Regions from separate parts of the Vreelandella aquamarina genome, predicted to be linked through region 2. Evidence: predicted binding sites of a transcription regulator. Region 2 holds the regulator's gene; each other region holds the start of a gene.
What was found. Region 2 encodes FNR, which switches genes on or off when oxygen is low (the NO sensors DNR and NnrR bind a similar motif). Its sites were predicted from a motif close to TTGATNTANATCAA; they were not measured.
Positions count from the first base shown of each region.

Region 1: the regulator FNR is predicted to act here: its motif matches at 1,221-1,234, upstream of CTT34_RS05985 (DUF2933 domain-containing protein).
Region 3: the regulator FNR is predicted to act here: its motif matches at 906-919, upstream of CTT34_RS07625 (OmpW/AlkL family protein).

Region 1 covers NZ_CP024621.1:1,219,824-1,222,091, reverse strand. Annotated here, with positions in the region: gene CTT34_RS05995 (lambda exonuclease family protein) at 1-304, shown strand, start outside; gene radC (RadC family protein) at 349-891, shown strand; gene CTT34_RS05985 (DUF2933 domain-containing protein) at 1,367-1,573, shown strand; gene CTT34_RS05980 (hypothetical protein) at 1,614-1,958, shown strand; gene CTT34_RS05975 (APC family permease) at 2,179-2,268, shown strand, end outside.
Region 2 covers NZ_CP024621.1:3,108,419-3,110,686, reverse strand. Annotated here, with positions in the region: gene ttcA (tRNA 2-thiocytidine(32) synthetase TtcA) at 1-867, shown strand, start outside; gene fnr (fumarate/nitrate reduction transcriptional regulator Fnr) at 857-1,606, opposite strand; gene hemN (oxygen-independent coproporphyrinogen III oxidase) at 1,664-2,268, opposite strand, start outside.
Region 3 covers NZ_CP024621.1:1,572,758-1,575,025, reverse strand. Annotated here, with positions in the region: gene pepQ (Xaa-Pro dipeptidase) at 1-198, shown strand, start outside; gene CTT34_RS07625 (OmpW/AlkL family protein) at 267-875, opposite strand; gene CTT34_RS07620 (hypothetical protein) at 1,187-1,348, opposite strand; gene CTT34_RS07615 (diguanylate cyclase) at 1,372-2,268, opposite strand, start outside.

The DNA.
Region 1 (2,268 bases), 1.9 Mb from region 2:
GGGCTACTCACCAGACAGTTTGGTAGGTGATAACGGCCTACTGGAAATCAAAACCAAGCTGCCCAAATTCCAAATAGAGGTACTGCTTAGCGGGGAGATTCCCGCCGAGCATGTTGCTCAGTGCCAAGGTGGACTGTGGGTTAGCGAGCGGGAGTGGATCGACTTTGTGAGTTATTGGCCTGGCATGCCGCTGTTTATTAAACGTGCCTACCGTGACGACATCATGATCCGCACGATTGTTGAGCGAGTCGAAGCATTTCATGAGGAGATGGAGCGGCGCATGAGCCAAGTGATGGCTGCGTGAACGGTCACTTTCACAGATATTCCTTTCAACCATTAACGACATAGATGCCGGGGCCACCACCCCGGCATCTTTATTTTTTGGAGGTCATCATGCCCCATAGCAAACTCAAAGCCGGTGAAGTGGCGGGCACCTACTTAGTCACTTCGCCGGTCACAGAAACCGACATCATCACCATGGCCAAGCGGTTCGCACGCCGCAAGCTCGCCAAAGGCCGCAAGATTACTCAGCCTTCGCAAGCGTTTGAGCATCTGCAGCTGTTGCTTCAGGACTATGAGTATGAGGTGTTCAGCGTGCTGTTCCTCGACAGCCAGCACCGCGTCATCCGCTTTGAAGAGCTGTTTCGCGGCACTATTGATTCTGCCAGCGTGTACCCACGGGAAGTGCTAAAAGCAGCGCTCGCCTACAACGCCGCCGCTGTCATTCTGGTGCATAACCACCCCAGCGGTGACCCTGAGCCTAGTGATGCGGATCGGCGTATTACCGAGCGACTGAAGGAAGCGCTTGGCTTGATGGATATACGGGTGATTGACCATGTGGTGGTAGGGAGTGATGGATGCACGTCATTCGCAGAAAAAGGGTATCTGTAAACGTTCATACTCGAAGGTACAGGTACTGCCCCAGGGGCAGTACCTGTCTCCAATGCTCAATTTATTTTTTTGCCTAGATACTTCCGAAGCTACTAATTGCTGGCCGATACGCTTATCTGGCTGGCTGCGCCACTGGCGCTATTAGTTGGCACCGTGTGACAGGTTCTGTCTTTAAAGCGATATACCTCGATAAACGTGAGCTCAAGTGCGCCTGTGTCGGCAACAGTAATACCCATTAAGCTTTGTATCGCTCACCGAAAACCTAATGATGATGGGAATGAGGCTATGGATACCGCTTGGGTAATTATCGCCTACTTTTTGCGAGGCGCTTGATCAGGATCATATTTCCCTCCGATGCTGTTCAGGTTGCGTTCAGACAAATCATCCATGATGTTATTGGGGTTATTTATTTGATTTTTCCCAAACCAACGGCCTTAACTGCTGTTGGCTCTTTGGGCGAGTTACTGAGGTGATTATGAGTAACAGTACAAGTAGTCGTTTGCTGATGTTGTGGGTGCCACTTGCTGGGTTTGTCATTTGGGCGGGATACCTGATTGGAACCGAGCACCGTCTCCACCTATTTCAGTTCTTACCTTTCCTCTTTTTGGCAGCATGCCCACTGATGCATATTTTCATGCATAAACACCACGGCGGTCATAAGGACAAAATAGACAAGGACTGAACCACTCTATATATACATGTACGCGCCTGGGAGAAAGACCATGAAAACGACACAACAAGAGCACCGCTTGGGTGTTTCCAAAAACACACTGGTGACTCGGAATTTAAAAATCAAGCCTAGTAAATCCAAACGCATTGAAGAAGCGCTGTCAGATATCGACCGACTCTATGGAATGGATAAGGTGGTCTACAACGAGAAAAACCGAAATATCAGCCTTGCTTACGATGCGCTGAGGCTCTGCATCGATGACGTTGAAAAAATTCTCAAGCTCCATGACATACAGGTCAGCGCTGATCGGTGGAACCGCTTTAAGAAGGAGTATTACCGTTTCGTCGATCAGAACGTTAAAGACAACGCTAAACAGGAACCTTGGAGCTGTCATTAATAGTCATAACGGCTACATGACACAACCAGGAGCAAGACTAGCTAGTTTAGGGTAAGAGCTGCTTGCCTGTGGCCTCGCAAAATCAGACCTTCCGTTAGTCATTTGCCATGTGGCTGCACATAGGTTCTATATTTAATTTATATAGCATCAAAAAACACCGCACAGGAGTCCTTGGCAGTTATTGCTGCTGTGGTTGCCGTTAATACAAGGAGTCGCTTTCATGGTTGGGCAGGATAGAACGCCACAATATAAAGAAAACAGTCTTTCGTTGGTCGGTGCCGTTGCATTAGGCACCGGCGTGATGATTGGG
Region 2 (2,268 bases):
GCGTCTGACGAGTCCCTTGCCCAGCAGCATGAGCTGCAGGATGCCAAGCAGAAGCGTGAATTCAACAAGTTGCAAAAACGCCTGCGGCGCGAAGTGGGAAATGCCATCATCGATTACAACATGATCGAAGAGGGCGACCGGGTCATGGTGTGTCTCTCCGGTGGCAAAGACAGCTACACGATGCTGGAGATCTTGCGCAATCTTCAGCGCAACGCGCCGGTCAATTTCTCGCTCGTGGCGGTCAATATGGACCAAAAGCAGCCTGGTTTCCCGGAGCACGTGTTGCCCCAGTACTTAGACAAGCTGGGGGTGGAGTATCACATTCTCGAACGTGATACCTATTCGGTCGTGAAGGAGAAAACGCCGGAAGGAAAGACCACCTGCGCGCTCTGTTCACGTCTGCGCCGTGGCTCGTTGTATGGGTTTGCCGACGAGATTGGCGCCAACAAGATTGCCCTGGGCCACCACCGGGAAGACATTCTGGAAACGCTGTTCTTGAATATGTTCTTCGGCGGTACGCTGAAGGCCATGCCGCCGAAACTGCTCTCTGATGACGGGAAAAATATCGTGATTCGCCCGCTGGCGTACTGCAAAGAGGCGGACATTGCAGAGTTTTCACGGCTGATGGCGTTTCCGATCATTCCCTGCAACCTGTGCGGTTCACAGCCCAACATGCAGCGCCAGATCGTCAAAGAGATGTTGGCAGAGTGGGACAAGAAGCACCCTGGCCGTTTGGAGAGCATGTTCAAAGCCGTCACCAACGTCGCCCCTTCCCAGCTTGCCGACCGCGAGCTATTCGACTTTGCCGGTCTGGAAGCGAAGCAGGCGGCGCTGATGGAGAGCCGCATTCAGGCGTTTAACGTGTAATCGTCTGCGCCTCCTCTTCTGCCAGGGTGATGAGGCGCTGCATGTCCAAAATATTCACCTCGCGACCCGAAACGGCCACCACCTCCTGCTGCTGAAAGCGGCTGAGAATACGGCTGACCGTTTCCACCGCCAGACCCAGGTAGTTGCCCATATCGGCCCGCGACATCGACAGCCGAAAGCTGTAGGGGGAGTAACCCCGGCGACGGAAGCGGTCAGAGAGCGTAATCAAAAAGCTGGCGAGCCGCTGGTCGGCGGTTTTGCGTGACAGCAAGCGCATCATCTTACGGTCATCGCGCAGCTCTTTACTCATGCTGCGGTAAAGCTGACCACGCAGCTCGGGCAGTTCTTGGGAGAGCGACTCCAAGCGGTCGAACGGAATTTCGCATACCGTGGTCGTCTCCAGGGCAATCACGGTACCGGGGTAGTACTCTTCGTCGATACCATCCAAGCCGACCAGCTCGCTGGGCAGAAAGAAGTTGGTGAGCTGATCGTTACCGTTCCCTTCGCTGGTCACCTGTTTCAAACTGCCAGAGCGCACGGCATAAACGCTGGTGAACGCGTCGCCCTGACGAAACAGCGGTTCGCCCTTCTTCAGCGGCGAGCGACGGCGAATGATGGCATCGAACTGGCTCATATCCTCAAGCTCCAGGGCAAGCGGTAAGCACAGCGAGCTTAAACTACAGGTTTGGCAGCGCGCTTCTTGCAGCAGTGAACGTCGTTGGCTGGCAGGATATGACATGGGGGTCTCCCTTCTTATTCGCCATCATGGGTACAGGGGGCAGGTGGCTCAAGGCGCTCACACGATCTTCGAGTAGCGCTGGCCATCCTGGCGTTGTAAGTGGGTGTCGAAGGCCATGGCCAGGTGTCGAATGAGTAGCCGACCCACCGGGGTGGCGGTGAGCCGAAGCCCCTGACGCGTTAACAGGCCATCCCGTTCGGCGATTTCCAACCGCTCAAGGGCGCTGGCAAAGTAGTCTGCGGCATCGACCTGCCAGCGCTGGCCGACAGTGTCGAGGTCAATGGCCATATCGCACATGAGCCGCTCGATGACCTCTCTTCGTATTAGGTCATCCTTATTTAAACGTAACCCTTTCACGGTCGCCAGCCTACCTTCATCTAAGGCCGCTTCATAGTCAGCGAGCCGGGTAGGGTTTTGCGCGTAGCTATCGTTGATCCGAGAAATGGCCGATACCCCCAAACCAATCAAGTCGCACTCGGCGTGGCTGGAGTAGCCTTGAAAGTTGCGCTGCAGGGTGCCGTTGCGCTGCGCCTTGGCCAAGCTGTCGTCGGGGCGCGCGAAATGGTCCATGCCGATATGCACATAGCCCGCCTGGGTCAGCATCGCAATGGTGGTATGCAGCATGGCCAGCTTCTCATCGGCGCTGGGCAGGTCGGCGTCCT
Region 3 (2,268 bases), 1.5 Mb from region 2:
ACCCGTACGCTGCAAGCCGGTATGGTCATCACCATCGAGCCAGGCCTCTATTTCATTCCCATGTTGCTGGCACCACTGCGTAAAAAGCCCCACCCCATCGACTGGACGCTGGTCGACCGGCTCGCCGTGTGCGGAGGCATACGCATCGAGGATAATATCCTAGTGACAGAAGGCGGATCTGAGAACTTGACGTTATAGTCATTCTCTTGCCCAATAAAAACGCCCGGCTTACGCGTGTAAGCCGGGCGTATATGTATCGGGTTGGGTTAGAAACGGTAAGTAATACCGCCGCCGATCGTCACTGGCTCGATATCGACTTCGCCAACGGTGGCGCCAGCCGCATTGATGTCGGCGCTTACGTCCGCGTAGCTAACATAGCCGTTCAGCATGACGTTATCCGTCACTGCCAAATCCACACCCGCTTGGCCGATGGCGCCGTAGCTCTCGTCGATGCTCAAGCCGGATGGCTCGCTGGAAAAACTCGTGTAGTTCAAACCAAGACCTACGTAAGGCTGAACTTTCGAGTCCAAACCACCCATCGGGTAGTAGTTGACCAGCAGGTTCACCGGCAGACGGTCGACGCTACCTGCGCTGCCGCCCGGTGTCGTGTTCAGGTCATGCTCGAATTTTTCAGAGCTGTTGAGTTCGACGCCAAATTTGTCGCTGAACAGGTAGCCCGCACCATAAGTAAACCCACGTGCGCTTTGTACGTTGAGGTCCGCACCGCCAACATTGCCGTTACCTGAGCCCGTATCCGTTTGGGCAACACCGCCGCGAACAAACACATCGCCTGCTTCGTAGGCCATGACGGCTTGGCTCGCCATGACGGCACTGGCAGACACGATAGCGGCGGTGATCAATTTCATTTTGCTCATCAGGGTCATCCTCTTGCATCTTGCTTGGGATTGATGCTGGTCAACGCCAGCTAACCTATACAATATATAGTATAAGAACACCGTTTCCAAATTTCATGTGAAATTTTATTATAGGTTTTCTGGCTCTGATAGCTTTTGTTAACTATCGCGCTTGACAAACGAGCATAAAAAAAGTCCCCCGAAGGGGACCCAGGTGGAGCACGCCAGCTCACTCGGTGTATTGCCGGGCAGCGCCGCGGCAACGTTGCAAAGAAGGGAGAGCATTGAGTGCCGGTTGCATCGAGACCTTAATGACTCTATTCATTTGCGAGTTACCTTTTATATTGCGAGCTGTGTGCCAATAAAATAATTTCCTTTAAAAAACATAATCTTGCTAAATAAATGAGTGCCAAAAGCGCCCTTTCTCTTTTTACTCCATGAAAAAGCGCACCAACGGCGCGCATTTTTTGCTGCATTGCTTCATAACGAATCACTCAACCGCCACCAGCAACTAGCGTTACTGGCTAACTTGATTGCGGCCGCCGCGCTTGGCTCGGTAAAGCGCTTCATCTGCTAAGACCAAGAGTCGGTCTCTGTTGTCCTCTGATACGTCGGTACTACAGACCATACCCGCCGAGAGCGTGCACGCAAACTCCTGCTCCCCTTGGTTAAAGCGCAGGCGAGAAAAGTATTGGCGAATGTCTTCCAAGCGCTTCCGACCGTCCTCTGCGCTGCAGTGTGGCAGCACCACTAAAAACTCCTCGCCCCCATACCGGCCAATCATATCGGTTTGGCGTAGGCGCTGACGCAGCAGCGTCGCAACCGACGCAATAACGACGTCCCCTGTGGCATGGCCATAGGTATCGTTCACCGATTTGAAATGGTCGATGTCCACCATGGCGACCACCACCGAATAGTGCTGTCGGAAGCCACGACATATCTCGTTGATCGCGGCACTTTTAATGCTGGCATGCTTGAGCAGCCCGGTCAGACTGTCTTTATTGAGCAGCGCCGACAGTGTGCGTGAGCGGGCCACGCGCACACGAATCGAGGCTACCAGCTGCGCAGCGAGAATGGGCTTGGTGAGGAAGTCATCGGCTCCGTGGCTGAGCGCATCTACCTGCTTACCTAAGTCCATCTCTGCCGATAAGAAGACGATGGGCAGACTACTCCACTCGTCATACTGCCGAACCACTGACGCTAAATCAGGGCCATCGTAATCCGGCATGTGCACATCCATCAGTAAGAGCTCGGGTCTAAACGAGGCGAGTTGATCGATGATATGGCGGGGATTGTCGAGGATGCGCACTTCCATCCCCGCGGCTTCTAGCACGAGCTGGTAATAAGCCGCCAGCTGTTGGTCGTCGTCCACAACGAGAATACGAGCGGGTGGCGATTGACGCTCTTGAAGAAG